Regions from separate parts of the Ensifer sp. LC384 genome, predicted to be linked through region 4. Evidence: riboswitches for the same ligand, from Rfam matches in the RefSeq annotation. Region 4 holds a riboswitch; each other region holds the start of a gene.
The links. A riboswitch is a leader RNA that binds a small molecule or an ion and turns the genes downstream of it on or off. The one in region 4 is predicted to bind cobalamin.

Region 1 (4,419 bases), on a different contig from region 4:
GTCATTGCCCGACCAGTCACCGTTGCCGCTGCGCACCACGAGATCGATCGCATCGCGCTTGAAGTCGATCAGCTCCGTGGACATGTGCACGCGAATGCTGATGTTTGGATGGGCTGTCTGAAACGAGGCGAGCCTGGAACCAAGCCAACTTGAGACGACGGTCGGAAGCACCGAGATGTGCAGGTGATGTTCGGTCTTGTCGGCAATCTCGGAGAAGGCCGTACCCAACAGGTCGAGCGCCTCGGTCACCTTCGGCGCAAGCTGCCGTCCGGCAGCCGTCAACCGCACTTCCCGCGGCAGACGGACAAAGAGCGGCGTGCCGGTGCGATCCTCCAGCAGGCGGATCTGGTAGCTGACGGCGGCTTGCGTCATGCCGAGCTCCTGCGCCGCGCGGGTGAAACTCAGGTGCCTGGCTGCGGCCTCAAAGGCGCGCACCGCACTCATGGGGGGAATCTTGCTCATGCGCTGAGATAAGCATTCTTTATGGCAGCATGCGAGAAATCGCTTTGCGCGAAACCATCAAAATCTTCAATTTTCTCGCGAACAAATCACCGCAGAAATGAAGGGGTTAGCAATGCTTAGCGCACTGCGATTGATCATCCGCCATGTCCTGAGCGCGGCCAGGAATGCTGCCGACGCCACGACAACCATCGATGCATTCAGCGAGTTCCAGCTGAGAGATATCGGTCTCACGCGCGACAATGAGGGTATCCGGGCACGTGCCGGCGACATTGCCGTTCCCTGGCAGCGCGCACCGGGTTCTGATCCGGGCAGCGCGTCCTCGTCTCGCGGACCAGATCACGACGTCGCGCCGCATCCCGCCGCCTCAAGCCTCGCAGGCTTACGGGAGAAGCAAAATACAGACATAAGCACTTCCTTGTGCGATTGATCTTGCCGCTTTTGCGGCGGCACTGTCGAAGACGATTATGCCTGCAACCTATTTCGGCCCAATCGGCGACAACATACCGACGGCGCGGCCGGCCGCCTGGCTGCATGTCGATCTGGTGCGGGCGCCGTCGTTTACTCGCCGTTATCCACACCCGAGAAAATATTGTCCACGCTGACGGACTGCTGCGGCATCGAACCTATTGACGCGATTTTCACAACATATACTATATCTAGTGTTCGAGGTTCTTCCGATTCGCAAGGATTGGGAGCGAAGATGGGAATACGGTGCGTCGTAGCGATCTCGCTTGGCTAAGCCGTGGCTGCCCCCGCAACTGTAAACGGCGAGCGACTGTCCAGCATTCGGCCACTGAAGCATGAAGCTTCGGGAAGGCCAGGACAGAAGCACCGACCCGTGAGCCAGGAGACCTGCCTCGATCGATAAACGTCCACGGGCGGGGTGTCCGGAGGGGTCAGAGGTGTAATTGAGGCAGGATGAACCCTGCCTGATTGTCTCGACGTCTCCCCGGAAGCGCCGTCTTCAACTTCGGGGTGACGTCATGTCCGCGTCATCGAATTCCTGTCATTCGCCAATGAAGAGGCGCGGGAACCCGCGCATCTGACAAAGAACTGCGCTGCTCGTTTCGATCCGAGCAGGCCGCAATCATGCCAGCCCCAGCATTTCGCCGGATCGCTTCTGCGTATCCGCATGCCTTTTCATGCCCAGCTCCAGCCGACCAAACGAGGAAGAAATGAACGTCACCGTCTACAGCAAGCCCGCCTGCGTCCAGTGCACCGCAACCTATCGCGCGCTTGACCGTCAGGGCGTCAACTACGAGGTGATCGACATCTCGATCGATGAGGACGCGCTCGAGACGGTCAAGGGCCTTGGCTACATGCAGCTTCCCGTCGTCGTCGCCGGTCCGGACCATTGGGCCGGCTTCCGCCCCGACAAGATCAGCACGCTTTCCTAAAGCGAGGCGCGTCGCGATGGGGCTGATCGTCTATTTTTCCAGCCGTTCGGAAAACACCCATCGCTTCGTCGGCAAGCTTGGCCTGCGTGCCAGACGCATTCCCGTCAGCACGGCCAATGCGCCGCTCGACGTCAGGGAATCCTATGTGCTCGTCGTGCCGACCTATTGCGGCGACGACGGCAGGGGGGCCGTGCCCAAACAGGTGATCCGCTTCCTCAACGATGCGGACAATCGCTCCCACATCCGCGGCGTGATTGCCGCGGGCAACTGCAATTTCGGCGCGACCTACGGGATCGCCGGCGACGTGATCGCGGCCAAGTGCCAGGTGCCCTATCTCTACCGGTTCGAACTCTTGGGCACCGATGAGGACGTCGCCAATGTCAAAAACGGGATGGAACGATTTTGGACGTCTCAACACTCGAACGCCCCTTGAAGGCGACGGAAGCGGCGCTCGATTACCACGCGCTGAACGCGATGCTGAACCTCTACGACGAGGACGGCAGGATACAGCTCGACAAGGACCGGCTGGCGGCAAAGCAGTACTTCCTGCAGCACGTCAACCAGAACACCGTGTTCTTCCATAACCTGCGCGAAAAACTCGACTACCTCGTGGTCGAAGGCTACTACGAGCAGGAGGTTCTCGATCAGTATTCGTTCAACTTCGTGCGCGACCTGTTCGATCACGCCTATGCCAGGAAGTTCCGTTTCCCGACCTTCCTCGGCGCCTTCAAATATTACACCAGCTACACGCTGAAGACCTTCGACGGAAAGCGCTATCTCGAGCGCTACGAAGACCGCATCTGCATGGTGGCGCTGACGCTGGCGCGTGGCGACGAGGCCTTAGCGCGCGACATGGTCGACGAGATCATTTCCGGCCGCTTCCAGCCGGCGACCCCGACCTTCCTCAATGCCGGCAAGAAGCAGCGCGGCGAGCTCGTCTCCTGCTTTCTGCTGAGGGTCGAGGACAACATGGAGTCGATCGCGCGCGGCATCAATTCGGCGCTGCAGCTGTCGAAGCGCGGCGGCGGCGTGGCGCTGTCGCTCACCAACATCCGCGAGGCGGGTGCGCCGATCAAGCAGATCGAGAACCAGTCGTCGGGCATCATTCCAGTGATGAAGCTGCTGGAGGATAGTTTCTCCTATGCCAACCAGCTCGGCGCCCGCCAGGGAGCGGGTGCCGTCTACCTCAACGCCCACCACCCCGACATCATGCGCTTCCTCGACACCAAGCGGGAGAATGCCGACGAAAAGATCCGCATCAAGACGCTGTCGCTCGGCGTCGTCGTTCCCGATATCACCTTCGAACTCGCCAGGAACAACGGGGATATGTACCTGTTCTCGCCCTATGACGTGGAGCGCGTCTATGGCGTTGCCTTCACCGACATCTCGGTCACCGAAAAATACCGGGAAATGGTCGCCGACAGCCGCATCCGCAAGAGGAAGATCAGGGCACGCGAGTTCTTCCAGGTGCTGGCCGAGATCCAGTTCGAGTCGGGCTATCCCTACATCATGTTCGAAGACACGGTGAACCGCGCCAACCCGATCGCCGGCCGCATCACCATGAGCAACCTGTGCTCGGAAATCCTGCAGGTCAGCGAAGCCAGCACCTACAACGACGACCTGTCCTACAAGCACATAGGCAAGGACATTTCCTGCAACCTCGGCTCGCTGAACATCGCCGCGGCGATGGACAGCGCCGATTTCGGCAAGACGATCGAGACCTCGATCCGCGCGCTGACGGCGGTGTCCGACATGAGCCACATCGCCGCGGTCCCCTCTATCGAGAAGGGCAATGACGACAGCCACGCGATCGGCCTCGGCCAGATGAACCTGCATGGCTATCTCGCCCGGGAACGTATCTTCTACGGCTCGGAAGAAGGCATCGATTTCACCAATATCTACTTCTACACTGTGACCTACCACGCGCTGCGCGCTTCGAACCGCATCGCGATCGAACGCGGCGAGAGCTTCAAGGGCTTTGAAAACTCGAAATATGCTTCTGGCGAATATTTCGACAAGTACACCGAACAGGAATGGAAGCCGGCAACCGAGCGGGTGCGCGAACTGTTTGAAACCGCCGGTGTCCACATTCCGACGCAGGAGGACTGGCTGGAACTCAAGCAGGCCGTGACGACCTCGGGCCTCTATAATCAGAACCTTCAGGCCGTGCCGCCGACCGGCTCGATCTCCTACATCAACCACTCGACATCCTCGATCCATCCGATCGTCTCGAAGATCGAGATCCGCAAGGAAGGCAAGATCGGCCGCGTCTATTACCCGGCCCCTTATCTCACCAACGACAACCTCGAATATTACCAGGACGCCTACGAGATCGGCCCTGACAAGATCATCGACACCTATGCCGCCGCGACCCAGCACGTCGACCAGGGCCTGTCGCTGACCCTGTTCTTCCGCAATACGGCCACGACCCGCGACATCAACCGCGCGCAGATCAACGCGTGGAAAAAGGGCATCAAGACCATCTACTACGTCCGCCTCCGCCAGATGGCGCTCTCCGGCACCGAGGTGCAGGGCTGCGTCTCGTGCACGCTCTGACATC
Region 2 (4,419 bases), on a different contig from region 4:
CTCCGCCGAGCCGGCGTCGAGAATGAGCTTGAGGCGTGGGCCGAGATCGGCGTCAACATGGGCAGCACTGGTCGGGCTGATCTTGCCCGAGGTATTGGCACTGGGGGCCGCGAGCGGGCGGCCGAAACGGGCGATCACCCGACGGGAGAAACCGTCCGGCATGCGGATGCCGAGCGTGTCGAGGCCGGCCGAGGCGAGCGCATGCACGGAGCTTGCAGCGCGCTGGGGCAGGATCAATGTCAGCGGTCCAGGCCAGAAGGCTTCGGCCAGGCGCCGGGACAATGGGTCGAATGTCACATGGGCTTCGGCCATCGCAATATCGGACACGTGCGATATCAGCGGGTTGAAGCGCGGACGCCCTTTCATTTCATAGATGCGGCTGATCGCATCCGGATTGGTGGCATCCGCTGCCAGGCCGTAGACCGTCTCGGTGGGGATAGCGACGGGCTGGCCTTCGGCAAGCACGGTGCAGGCACGCTCGATCGCCCGTTCCGGCTCGGTCCGTGTATCGATGATTTCGGCCATGTCGCTTCCGTTTCCCTTTCCGAGGCTTCCTTAAAGGAGCCACGTCGAAAACAGAACGATTTTCTTCAAGGGATGCGGGTCGGCTGTTCAAAGACTGCGGATGATGCGCCTCAGTGCCTCGTCGCGTGCGCCAAGCATCAGGACATTCTTGAGCGCAACCTTCGGGTCGTCGGTGCGAAAGATCAACCCGTTGTCGCGGACGCTGCGATTGATGGTCATCTGACCCTCCTGCGCATCGGGTTCAATGGCGACGGCGAAATACATCCGGGAATAGCCGGTCTGGATGCGTTCGAAGAAGTGTTTTTCGTCGCCGAGGTCGCAGAAGAAGTTGGCAAAATAGAACGACCAGGTGACGTCCTTGGATTGGGCGAGATGCGTCCTGGCCGCCGTCACGTGGCAATATCCCAGATGCGGCCGGCCGGCGAGCGTGCGGTGGAAGATCATCTTCGGAAACTGGATCGAGGTATGGAAGCCGTTGATCCGCTTGTGCGTCGTTTCGCCAGCGGTCGTCAGCTTGTGGCCGGTGCGCTCGGCAACCTCGTCATAGCTCAGATAACGCCGTTCGCGCTGCGACCATTGGCGTCGATCGATCCGGCCGGTGCGCAGGAATTCCGTATGGGCCGCCACTTTCGGAGCGATCGTGGGCAGCTTCTCGGCTGCGGCGTCGTAGTATTTGAGCTTTGCCATGAACTTCAATGCGCTGTTTGCCGGTTCGGCCGGTTTCTCCGTCAGGCGACGCTAATGCATTATGGTTAATGGAAGATTTCACGCACGTGCGGGGATCCGCCTCAGCGAAACGAGAAGGCATGTCGCAAACTGGCGAAGGTCACGCGCTTTCACGCAAGCCTTGCCGGAAAAAGCGACAATTGCCCAATCCTTGATCTATCCCATTGTTTACAATGAAAAATGATCAAGCATGAGGCGTTTCGGACACTCGATGGGCGGTGTCGTCTTTCTGGAATCGGATGTCGTTAATCGGCAGTTGCGACGGCGGGCTCCGCGATTAGATATCCCTACTCAAGGTGCCGCCTTTTAGGGAGGGCGGAGAATTGGGAAGCCGGTCAAATCCCGGCGCTGCCCCCGCAACGGTGGTGGAGCGAAAGCCTCGGCACAAAGCCACTGGACGGTATCGTCCGGGAAGGCGCCGGGCTGGTCCTTGCGGACGGCTCCTGAGCCCGGAAACCAGCCTTGACGCGAATAGACCGTAACGGGTTGCGGCGGGCAGCCGGATCGGAGCCGTGATCGCACAGGCAATGCGCCTGCGCGGGTTCCAGTCCTGCCTCTCCGAAACAAGGCGAACGAGGACAGGACATGGACATCAAGGGCGATATGCTCCGCAAGCTGAAGGGTCGACGCGACGGCTACAGCCTCGACCGGGCCTTCTACATAGACCCCGACTACTACAGGCAGGATCTCGAAAGCATCTGGTACAAGGACTGGCTGTTCATCGGCCATGACTGCGAGATCCCACGCGCCGGCAACTATTTCACCGTCCAGGTCGGCGACTATCCCGTCGTTATCGTCCGTGACCGGCAGGGTACGATCCGCGCTTTGCACAACTCCTGCCGCCATCGCGGCTCTCGCGTCTGCTCGCAGCACAAGGGCTCCTCGGCCAAGCTCGTCTGTCCCTATCACCAGTGGACCTACGAGCTTGATGGTACGCTGCTCTTCGCCCGTCAGATGGGTGAGGATTTCGACAAGGCCGCCCACGGCCTGAAGCCGATCCACTGCGAGACGGTCGGCGGCTACATCTTCATCAATCTGTCCGAACAGCCGATGGATTTCGCCCCGTTCCGCGACATGGTCGCGCCCTATCTCGCCCCGCATCGTCTCGGCGAAACCAAGGTCGCCTTCGAAAGCACGATCATCGAGAAGGGCAACTGGAAGCTCGTCTGGGAAAACAACCGCGAGTGCTACCATTGCGCCGCAAATCATCCCGAACTCTGCCGCACCTATCCTGAAGCGCCGACGGCGACCGGTGTGCAGGGCGCCAAGGATGATCCGGTCATTGCCGCGCACTGGGCGAAGTGCGAAGCGGCCGGTCTGCCGAGCGAGTTCCGCATGTCGGATACCGGCCAGTTCCGCTCGGCGCGCATGCCCTTGATCGATGATGCCGAGAGCTACACCCTGTCCGGTGCCCGCGCCGTGCGGCGGCAGCTGTCTGCAGACGTCAGCCAGAAGCATATCGGCACGCTCCTGCTCTTCCATTATCCGTCGACCTGGAACCATGTGCTGGCCGACCATGCCATTACCTTCCGCGTCCTGCCGCTCGGGCCCGAGCTGACGCAGGTGACGACGAAGTGGCTGGTCAACAAGGACGCCGTCGAAGGTGTCGACTACAATCTCGAGGAACTGACGCATGTCTGGACCGAGACCAACGACCAGGACCGGCAGATCGTCGAGGAGAACGCCTTCGGCATCCGTTCTCCGGCCTACCAGCCCGGCCCCTATTCGCCCGATCACGAAGGCGGCGTGATGCAGTTCGTCGAGTGGTACTGCAAGTTCATGGAACAGCGCCTGCAGGGCGCCGCTGCACCGCTCTTCCGGGTCGCCTGACATGCAGATGGCATCCTCGTTTCATCACTTCGATGAGCTTCATGTCTGGATCGACAGGCAGCATATGCTCGAATGCACATCGGCGGTCGTCGAGACCGCCGATGTGATGACCTTTACCTTCCGGCCCGAGAAGCCGGCCTGGTTCCGCTATCTGCCCGGGCAGTTCGTCACGCTCGAACTACCGGTCGCTGGCGACGATCCGGTGATGCGGACCTACACCCTGTCGTCGACGCCCTCCCGGCCGCTGTCGATCGCTGTCACCGTCAAGGCACAGGCTGACAGCATCGGCACGCGCTGGATGTTTGATCATCTGAAGCCCGGCATGCGGCTGAAAGCCTTCGGCCCGCTCGGCGATTTCAGCTTCGTGCGGCATCCCGGCGAAAAATATCTCTTCATATCGGCGGGTTCCGGCGTCACGCCGATGATGTCGATGACGCGGTGGATGGCGGACTGCATTCCCGAGACCGACGTCACCTTCATTTCCTGCGCCCGACGGCCGGACGATCTTCTGTTTCGCTCGGAGCTCGAAGTGCTGGCGCGCCAGATGTCCGGCCTGAACCTCGGATTTGTGGTCGAGGGGCATGAGGCCCGGCACGGATGGCACGGGCTGCGCGGTCGCATCGACGGCGCCAAGCTGCCGCTGCTTGCGCCCGATTTCATGGAGCGTACGGTTTTCTGCTGCGGTCCGGAACCGTTCATGCGCGGCGTGCGCGAGCTCTTGAAGGCGGCCGGCTTCGACATGAGCCGCTACCACGAGGAAAGCTTCCAGCCGGCCGCAGCACCGGCAGCCGAGGAGATCGCAGTCAGGGCAGGGGCGGCAGCCGACGCCGACGCGCAAGGTGCCAAGGTGGTCTTCACCATGAGCGGCAAGGAGATCGAGGCCAGGCCCGGCCAGACCATCCTGCAGGCGGCGCGGGCCAATGGCGTCAGGATCGGTGCGGCCTGCGAAGGCGGCATCTGCGGAACCTGCCGGGTGATGAAGGTCGCCGGCGAGGTCGAGATGAACCACAATGGCGGCATTCTCGACGACGAAATCGACGAGGGCTACATCCTTGCCTGCTGCTCCCGGCCGCTCGGAGACGTGCAGATCGAAGCCTGACAGTGGTGACGGTCGCGGGGGGCGTATTCCCCGCGGCCGGCCCATCAGCGGCTGGCCGCCAGCCGCACCGCGCGGTCGTGTCGGCCGAAATCGATCGATCCGGTCGCCATCATGTCGACGCCTTCACCGGCTGCGCTCACAGCTTGGGCACGGCTGACGAGCAAGGGTTGGCTTTCGATTGTAGCCGCTGCCTCGGCAGCGCTGGATGTGCCGGCCCCCTCATCGGCCATGGCTACGAA
Region 3 (4,419 bases), on a different contig from region 4:
AAACAGGATCGCGGGATGAAAGCGGAAGACGTAGTGGCCGATTAGGACCGAAGCGATCATCGGCACGGACGTCGACACGATGCCCCACAGGAGCAGGGAAATGCCGACCTCCTGCAGTCCCGCGACAAAGCCCGGGCCGGCGCCGATGCCCACGACGGCAATGAAGATGTTCAAGCCCAGAGTGTTCAACAGCCAGAGCGCCGGAGACGGGATTCGGCCGAAGGCAGGGTAGGTGGTGCGAAGCCATCCGAGCACAAGGCCGGCGAGAAGCGCGCCGCCCGAGGTGGACATGCCGATCGGTATGCCGCCGATCGTCAGCGTCAGGGCGCCGATCATGGCGCCGATGAAAAGCCCCCAGCCGAGGAAGGCAATGTCGGTCGTTTCGACCGGGCGATCGGCAAAGCCGAGTGCCTTGATCGCGGCTTCGACGTGTCTCCTGGCGCCGCCGAGGGTGACGATATCGCCGCGTTCGACGGTCGTGCCGGGCAGGACCGGGATCTCGACCAGCGAGCGCATGATCTTGCGGGCATAGACGCCGCGCGCCCAATCTTCGGTGCTGACGTCGGCGAGCGTCCTGCCGGCGAGCGCCTTGCTGGTCACGTAGACGTCCACGACCTCGGCTTCGGCGTTCAGCAGTTCCTTGTCCTCGACCTCAAGCAGCTTGGTATCCAGGTTCTCGACGAGCAGGGCGCGTCTGCCGGAAAAGGCGACAACGTCGCCGGGCTGCAGCACGGTGTTGCCGTCCGCTTCGATGATCTGGCCGCCGCGCCGCAACCGTTCGACGAAGACGCGGATGCCGGGAAGCAGGTTCTTGACCGGCGTTCCGGTGAGCCCGCTCGCCTCGTCGACGCGATAGGCCCTGAGGCTGAAATCGTGGTAGGCGCGCGTGATCCCGGGTTCGCCGCTCTCGGATCCGCCGCCGAGCTTCGCCTCATATTCCTTGCAGGCGGCAGGAAGATCGATGCCGAGAAGCTTGGGGCCGAGCTGCGCCAGGATGATCGCCGAGCCGATGGTGCCCCAGATATAGGTCACCGCATAGGCAATCGGGATCTGATCGGTGTAGGTCTTGGCTTGTTCGGCGCTTAAGCCCATCGCGTTGATCTGATCGCTGGCAACGCCGATGGCCGCCGAAATCGTCTGAGAGCCTGCATACATGCCGGCGCCATAGCCGAGCGGCAGCCCGGCGATGAGCGCGCACAGATACGGGACGATCAGGCACAGCACCAATACCGATAGGGCGAAGAGGATCTGCTTGGGGCCGTCCGTGCTCAGGCCGCGAACGAATTGGGGGCCGACGCCGTAGCCGACGGCAAACAGGAACAGAAGGAACAGCGTCGACTTCAGGTCGCCGGAAACCTGGATCCCCAATTGCCCGATGACGACACCCGCCAGAAGCGTGGCGGTGACATTTCCAAGGTTGAACCCGGCGACCTTGATCGGACCGATCAGGAAACCAATGCCGAGGGCAAGAAAGACGGCCACGGGAGGATAGTTTCGAAGCGTCTCAACGAAAAAATCTATTGGGTTCACCGTCATCCCTTTCAGAAAGCTTGGTTACCACTACTCGCATCCGGGATTTACACGGACAGGTTGGATACTGCGTCGCGCGAGAACTGCTGTCGTCGACGAGCGAAATGGAGACAATGCCGGCGTGGATTGCCTTACTGAAGGACGCAATCACTTATTTTGAAAGCACATCACTGATTGTGCTTGTCTTCAAGTACGTAACAGTAACGGATGACGTTACGGGCTGTCGCTTGCGGTCATTGGAAACCGGCCGCAGGCTTCCGTGGTTCTTCGGTGCACTATGATGGGCTCCTAAAGGTCGGTGCTCGGCAAGCTCATTTTCGGCTTGCGTTATGTTATGATATTACATAACTAAATGCACATGAAGATATGCCGCATGTTGATATGCCTTGGCCGATCCGTTCCGGCGGTTGTCACCTCCGCCGAAGTGTGCGACGAAGGCTTTGATGGTGCTGCGACCGCGACAATGCGGAAGCGGCTGAAAAGGGAACACGGAACGGACGACCCGAATGGGGCCGAAACCGTGGCTGCCCCCGCAACTGTGAGCGGAAAGCGCATTCACACCATGTCACTGGCGATCAGCCGGGAAGACGTGGATGCGCGGCGACCCGCGAGCCAGGAGACCTGCCATCGAACCGATCAACCACAACGGACGGGGTGTTCCGATGGAAAAGAACTGGTTTTTGCGCGACGGCCATCCGTCATCAGACCGCTTTGCCACATTCTCTCCGGACCAATCCGGCGGAGAAGAGATATGGCCAATCCGGCATCCCGACAGCACAAGATAACGGTCTGCACCGATTGCCGTTTCACCGGCGGCCCCTGCCGGCCGGGCGCGGATCTGATCCAGCGGCTGAACCGCAGCATTGCGGCGCTCGGCGAGCCGCTCGACCAGGATTTTTCCATCGCTGGAACGGTCTGCATGGCCGCCTGCACAAGGCCTTGCACCATCGCCTTCCAGGCAACGGGAAAGGCGACCTACCTTTTCGGCGATATCGCGCCCGAGGAGGATATCGACGATCTCGTTTCCTTCGCCACGACCTATGCCGGGCGAGGCGACGGCATGACGCGGGCGGCCGAGCGGCCGCGCGGGCTCAACGGCAAGACGCTGGCGCGCATTCCGGCAGCGCTGCTGGTCTCCGAAGACATCGGCGGGCATTTCCAATGATGGCGCGGAGAGGGATGAACCGATGAGCTGCGCCGCGACAGGGGCCGGCCTTCGGGTCCGCGCCTTGGATTGGGGCCCGCGCCCGGAGCTGCGGCTGGTCCGCGAGGTCGACTTTGCCATTGCGCCCGGCAGCCGCCTTGCCATCCTCGGCCCGAACGGTGCCGGCAAGACGTCGCTGCTGCGCTGCCTCTATCGCTCGGCCCAGCCGATAGCGGGCACGATCGAGGTCGATGGCGTCGACATCTGGGCGATGACGGCGCGCGAGGCGGCCAAGATCATTGCCGTCGTGCTGCAGGAGATGCCGAGCGATTTTCCCTTCAGCGTGCGCGACGTGGTGATGATGGGGCGCATTCCCCGGCGTGAAGGCATGAGCGGTTGGACAGCGAAGGATCGCGAGACGGTGGCACATGCGCTCGAGCATCTCGATCTCACCCACCTTGCCGGACGGCAATTCTCCACGCTTTCGGGCGGCGAGAAGCAGCGGGTGCTGATCGCCCGGGCGCTCGCCCAGCAGCCGCGCATCATCATCCTGGACGAGCCGACCAACCATCTCGACATCCGCCACCAGCTCGAAATTCTCGACCTGTTGCAGACGCTGCAGCTGACGATCGTCACCACGCTGCACGACATCAACCTGGCCGCCGAATTTGCCACCGACGTGGCGATCCTGACGGAGGGCCGCATGACGGCCTTCGGCCCGCCCGAAGACGTGCTCAACCCGCAGGCGCTTTCCGCCGCCTTCGGCGTTACTGCCACTGCCCACAGCAACGCCGTTACCAGCGGCGCGCGCTTTTCCTTTTCACTCGCTCGACAGGGATCGATGTCATCATGAAGACCTTATTCGCCAGCTCCGCCCTTCTGCTCCTGACGCTTGCCGCGACGCCGGCGCTTGCCTTTCCCGTCACCGTCAAGAGCTGCAACCGCGAGGTGACCTTCGATGCCGCCCCCAAGCGGGCCGTCTCCAACGACGTCAATCTCACCGAAATGATGCTGGCCCTGAAGCTGCAGGATCGCATGGTCGGCTATACCGGCGTTTCCGGCTGGAAGACGCTGGACGAAAAGCTGCGCGAAGGCGTCAAGGCCCTGCCGGAGCTTTCGGAGAAATACCCGACCAAGGAGGTGCTGCTCAATGCCGACGCCGATTTCTACTTTGCCGGCTGGAACTACGGCATGAAGGTCGGCGGCGAGGTGACGCCGGAAACGCTCGAACCCTTCAAGATCAACGTCTATGAGCTGACCGAATCCTGCATCCACGTCATGGCCAAGGGCAAGCCGACGATGGACGACATGTTCGTCGATCTCCTCAATCTCGGCCGCATCTTCGGTGTCGAGGATCGGGCCCAGGCGCTTGTCGACGGCTATCGCGCCGATCTCGACAGGATCGTCACCGGCATTGGTGTCATCGAGCGTCCGACGCGCGTCTTCGTCTATGATTCCGGTGAGGAGAAGCCGTTTACATCGGGCCGTTTCGGCATCCCGACGGCGATGATCGAGGCGGCTGGCGGCGTCAACGTCATGGACGACGTGGAGAAAAGCTGGACCGAGATTTCCTGGGAGCCGGTGATCGACAAGAACCCCGAGGTGGTGGTGATCGTCAACTATGGCGAGGTGACCGCCGAGCAGAAGATCGCCTTCATGAAGAGCAATCCCGCCTTTAGGAACATCGATGCCGTCAAGAACGACCGCTTCGTCGTGCTCGACTATGTCGAGGCGACGCCGGGGCC
Region 4 (4,419 bases):
ATCTATCGCCTGCGCGGCGGCTGTTGTCTCTATTATCGAACCGAAGGCGGCAGCTTCTGCGACAGTTGCGTGCTGCTGGCGCCGGACGACCGCCGCGCGCGATTGCAAGCGCATCTGCTGGCATCGCAGCTCCGCTGAGGCGTTCAACGACAGAGCCCCTGACATCGATGATATCAGGGGCTCTGTTCTCGACGCTACTGCATAATTCCTTAAATCGGAATCGATTTAAGGACAAAATTATGCGCAACTCAAAGTGTTACAGCGACCTTTGCGCGTCTAAATAGACGCGCGGCGCTGTAGGTCCTGCCAACCTTTGGCCGGCAGGGCTTGTCTGTTACGCCTTGGCGAAACGATCGTTGATGAAGCCCGACACGACGCCGAGAACGATCCAGAAGGCAAGCGTGGTGGCAAGGGCCGCCACGGCGAATTCGGCGCCGAGCACGGCCGGCACATTGCTGGAGATGTCCGACGGTTGCGGCGCGCCATAGACATGCGGTGCCGCGACCAGCACGAGGCCGATGATCTTGGCGACGATCTCTTGCCGCAGCACCAGCAGATAGAGGCCGGCTGCCGACAGCAGCACGGTCGCACCCCACCAGACCTGACGGTCTCCTAGTTCGGCGGCCGGGAAGCCCGGCAGTTCCGGCGGCAGGCCGATTGCCGGCAGCATGTGTACGGCTAGCCAGCCGCAGGCGCCCCAGAGTGCGCCGTTCCTGAGCGTGATCGGGTAACCGATGACGAGGCTGACGCCGGCGAGCAGCAGCGCGAAGCCGGAGCCGGTCACCAGATTGGCGATCAGCGTGCCGGAGAAGCGGCTCATGCCGAACATGATGCCGCCTTCCTCGTGTTCGCCCTCATGGGCGTAGGCGGGCGTGATCGGCGACAATGCGTCGAGCAGCGCACCAAGCGGCGAAACCGCCTTCAGCGACGAATGCTGGTCGTGGCCGGCAGCTGCCGGCTCGGCCGTTCCCGGCTGTGCGGCGGCGGGCTGCTCACCGGCGGCCGGTGCCTCACCTTCGAATTCTTCCGCATGCAGGATCAGCGGCACGACGCGCAGTTCCTGGGCGCCGGTCATGAAGACACCGGCAATCAATCCAGCCACGATCGCGGCCAGAAGCGTTCTGACAATCATTTTCGATATCCCTCGATAGCGGCGCGCCATGCACTTGGCAGGCAGCGCCGTGTCCCCTTGGCAAATATGCGAACGGCTCTGCCCGGCAGACCTTCAATCTGCATCAGACGCAGATAAACGCGTCCGGCGCTGCGATTCCGATTGAAGGAATTATGCAGCAGCCGGAAGCGTTTTTGTCCGCAGCTATGTCGATGCGGAACGCATGTCGCGTCCCTGAACATCGCTTAGTGGCAGGGGAAGCCATAGGAGTGGCGGGTGTCGTGCGCGGTATCGTGCAGCACGGCCGAGTTCGCCAGGCCGGCGCCGAAGACGAGGAAGCCGCCGATGAGGAGCGCGATGATACCTGCGGTCAGACGATCGCTGAGGGAGAGCGGAATGCTCGAAACTGTAGATGTAGCCATGACAACCTCCGTGATGGCATCGGGATATTTCCCGGTTTGGGCCCTATGCCCGTATCGACTGGCAGGTTTCCTGGCTCAGGACGTCGGGTGAGATCACCCTGGATTTGCCTCGCCTTCCCAGATCAAGGGCCGCCCTCTCGCGGTCTCGTCTCCAGTGGCTTTTTCCGGATCGCTCCGGAACGGCGCATTCACGTCGCTCTACAGTCGCGGGGTCGGCCGTGATTTGAATGCCCAGCATGGGTCCATCCGTCACGTTCCCGTTTACTCCCGAAACGCGTTCGCGTTGCGAGAACCAATCGATCCATGATGATTAGGATCGCACCCCGGAGATGTCAATTGGACTTGCGCCGCGGCCCGGCCCATCCGCGACAAAATCCCGAAGGATCATGCGTTTATAGGCTTCGACGATCTGGTCGCCCTCTGCCCGGTCGACGGAGACCGCAAGCCGCATCGTGCAATCGCCCAGATGCATGATCAAAAAGGCAGCGCTGTCGATCGTTTCACGCGGCGTGTCGGGCGCAAACCGCGCCCAGACGTCAGCAAGCAGCCGGCCGCCGGCGCGGCTTTGCGAAAGGTCGATCTCGCGCAGCGCCTTGTCGGCCTGCATCGCCGACCAGATGTCGCGCATCACAGGCTCGGCCAGGAACATATCGTAATAGATGTCGAACAGCACAGAGAAGGCGTCACGAAGTTCTGCGATCGACGTCACCTTGGCAAGCTCGGCTTCGATGCACTCGCGGCAGACTGCATTGTAACGCTCGGCCAGCGTGCGCACGATCGCCGCCTTGTCGGGGAAGTACTGGTAGAGAGAGCCGATCGAAATTCCAGCCTTTTCAGCAACTTCGCTCATGCGCATGGCGTCGCTGCCCTTCTCCTGAATGATCGCCGTAGCGCAGGCAAGGATTTGCTCGACGCGCTCGCGGCTGCGTTTCTGGCTCGGCGTCCGGCGCAGCGCGGTCACGTCGTCAGCGGGAACCGCAGCTGGGCTTATCTCTAGAATCATGAGTGATGCTCACATTTTGACTTGACTCCTAAAATACGAGGATTTATCACATTTGCAAATGTGAGAGTTGCTCATATTTGTGAATTAACCTCAGGAGGAAGTGATGACTGACAAACTCACACTGGTTTTGGGCGGTACGGGCAAGACGGGGCGGCGGATCGCTGCCCGCCTTCAGGAGCGCGGTGTTGCCGTGCGCATCGGCGCCCGTTCGGCGTCGCCTTCCTTCGACTGGACGGATGAGGCGACCTGGGCGCCCGTGCTCGAAAATGTCGAGCGCATCTACGTCTGCTATCAGCCGGATCTGGCGGTGCCGGGCGCCGTCGACGTCATTCGCAAATTCTCGAGCCTTGCCGTCCGCTCGGGCATCAAGCGGCTGGTGCTTCTGTCGGGGCGCGGTGAGGACGAGGCGGAAGCAGCTGAGCGCGAGTTGCAGGCCTCCGGCGCCGACTGGACGATCATCCGGGCAAGCTGGTTCTTCGAGAATTTCAGCGAGGATTTTTTGGCCGATGCCGTTTGCAGCGGTTCCGTCTTCCTGCCGCCGGATGAGATCACCGAGCCTTTCATCGGCAGCGACGACATTGCCGATGTCGCGGTTGCAGCACTTCTGGACGACGGGCATATCGGCAAGATCTATGAACTGACCGGCCCGCGACTGATGACCTTTGCCCAGGCTGTGGCCGAGATCGCCGCGGCTGCCAACCGCCGGATCGCTTACCAGTCCGTGCCGGTTGCCGACTTCACCGCGCAGTTGCGGGCCGATGGTTTGCCTGATGACTATGTCGAACTCATCCGCTATCTCTTCACATCGGTGCTCGACGGACGCAATTCGCAACTGACGTCCGATGTCGAGCGCGTGCTTGGGCGTAAACCGCGCGACTTCGCCGACTACGCCCGGGAGACCGCTGCAACAGGTGTCTGGAGTATTGCCGCATGATCCCGCTGATCCCCGCTCTGGCGTTTGCCGCCGCGATCGGCTCCGGCCTGATGGCCGGGCTGTTCTTCATCTTCTCGGTCTGCATCATGCAGGCGTTGTCGCGGCTTCCGGCGGAGCAGGGGATCGCGGCGATGAACGCCATCAACGTGGTGATCCAGAATCCGCTGTTCCTCAGCGCCTTCATGGGTACGGCGCTTCTGGGGCTGGTCCTGGCAGTTGCTGCTTTTGTTTGGGGAGGCGAGGGCAGCCTACTGCTGGCAGCGGGCGGCATCGTTTACGTCGTCGGCGTGTTGATCGTCACCATCGTCTTCAACGTACCGATGAACGATGCGCTGGCGGCGGCCACGCCCGGGCAGGCGGCGACCGAAATCTGGCAGCAGCGCTACCTGACCGACTGGGTCTGGTGGAACCATGTGCGCACGATTTCCTCGATCGGTGCGCTGGCCCTCTTCATTCTGGGCTTTGCACGCAGCTGAAGACCGCGCGCCGGCGGACTTTTTGAGATCCGCCGGCTGTCTCCATCAGTCGACCAGCGAACCGCAGGTCAGATTGGCAATCGCCCCTGTCATGGCGCCAGCTCGGTCCGAGGCGACGAAGGCGGCATAGTCGGCGATCTCGTCGAGCCTCGGGAAGCGCCCAAGCAACGTGCCGGTCTTCGCCCGCCCGTCGAGCATCTCCTCAACGGTCGTATCGAAGCGGTCCGCAAAGCCTTGAAAGACGGCGCGTGCGTGCGAAACCGCCAGCGCCTCGGGAATGGCGTCCGGACGCAGGCAGATGACGCGAATGCCATGGCTGCCGAGTTCGCCTGCGAGAATGCGCGAGAAGGTCTCGATGGCGCCGCAGGTGGTGCCATAGCCAAGGAAACCCGAACCGGACATGCGCGAGCCCGGCGTCGAAAGCGTCAGGATGACGCCGCTGCCGTTTCTCTGCATATGCGCCGCGGCTGCCT

Region 1: it holds a riboswitch for cobalamin, as region 4 does, so the genes downstream of both, nrdH (glutaredoxin-like protein NrdH) here and BC363_RS01870 (CbtB-domain containing protein) in region 4, are expected to answer to the same signal.
Region 2: it holds a riboswitch for cobalamin, as region 4 does, so the genes downstream of both, BC363_RS29535 (aromatic ring-hydroxylating dioxygenase subunit alpha) here and BC363_RS01870 (CbtB-domain containing protein) in region 4, are expected to answer to the same signal.
Region 3: it holds a riboswitch for cobalamin, as region 4 does, so the genes downstream of both, BC363_RS11655 (DUF1636 domain-containing protein) here and BC363_RS01870 (CbtB-domain containing protein) in region 4, are expected to answer to the same signal.

What each region holds. Positions count from the first base shown of each region.
Region 1 covers NZ_MBST01000002.1:181,614-186,032, reverse strand. The annotation lists gene BC363_RS04055 (LysR substrate-binding domain-containing protein) at 1-444, opposite strand, end outside; cobalamin riboswitch at 1,112-1,337, shown strand; gene nrdH (glutaredoxin-like protein NrdH) at 1,638-1,859, shown strand; gene nrdI (class Ib ribonucleoside-diphosphate reductase assembly flavoprotein NrdI) at 1,876-2,292, shown strand; gene nrdE (class 1b ribonucleoside-diphosphate reductase subunit alpha) at 2,262-4,415, shown strand.
Region 2 covers NZ_MBST01000067.1:60,279-64,697, reverse strand. The annotation lists gene BC363_RS29545 (L-threonylcarbamoyladenylate synthase) at 1-525, opposite strand, end outside; gene BC363_RS29540 (DUF6656 family protein) at 613-1,212, opposite strand; cobalamin riboswitch at 1,529-1,731, shown strand; gene BC363_RS29535 (aromatic ring-hydroxylating dioxygenase subunit alpha) at 1,837-3,081, shown strand; gene BC363_RS29530 (hybrid-cluster NAD(P)-dependent oxidoreductase) at 3,083-4,180, shown strand; gene BC363_RS29525 (GH25 family lysozyme) at 4,225-4,419, opposite strand, start outside.
Region 3 covers NZ_MBST01000011.1:99,962-104,380, reverse strand. The annotation lists gene aspT (aspartate-alanine antiporter) at 1-1,536, opposite strand, end outside; cobalamin riboswitch at 1,958-2,174, shown strand; gene BC363_RS11655 (DUF1636 domain-containing protein) at 2,282-2,695, shown strand; gene BC363_RS11650 (ABC transporter ATP-binding protein) at 2,718-3,527, shown strand; gene BC363_RS11645 (ABC transporter substrate-binding protein) at 3,524-4,419, shown strand, end outside.
Region 4 covers NZ_MBST01000001.1:389,619-394,037, reverse strand. The annotation lists gene BC363_RS01880 ((2Fe-2S)-binding protein) at 1-138, shown strand, start outside; gene BC363_RS01875 (CbtA family protein) at 335-1,132, opposite strand; gene BC363_RS01870 (CbtB-domain containing protein) at 1,357-1,533, opposite strand; cobalamin riboswitch at 1,576-1,845, opposite strand; gene BC363_RS01865 (TetR/AcrR family transcriptional regulator) at 1,844-2,536, opposite strand; gene BC363_RS01860 (NAD(P)H-binding protein) at 2,640-3,470, shown strand; gene BC363_RS01855 (anthrone oxygenase family protein) at 3,467-3,946, shown strand; gene BC363_RS01850 (SDR family oxidoreductase) at 3,992-4,419, opposite strand, start outside.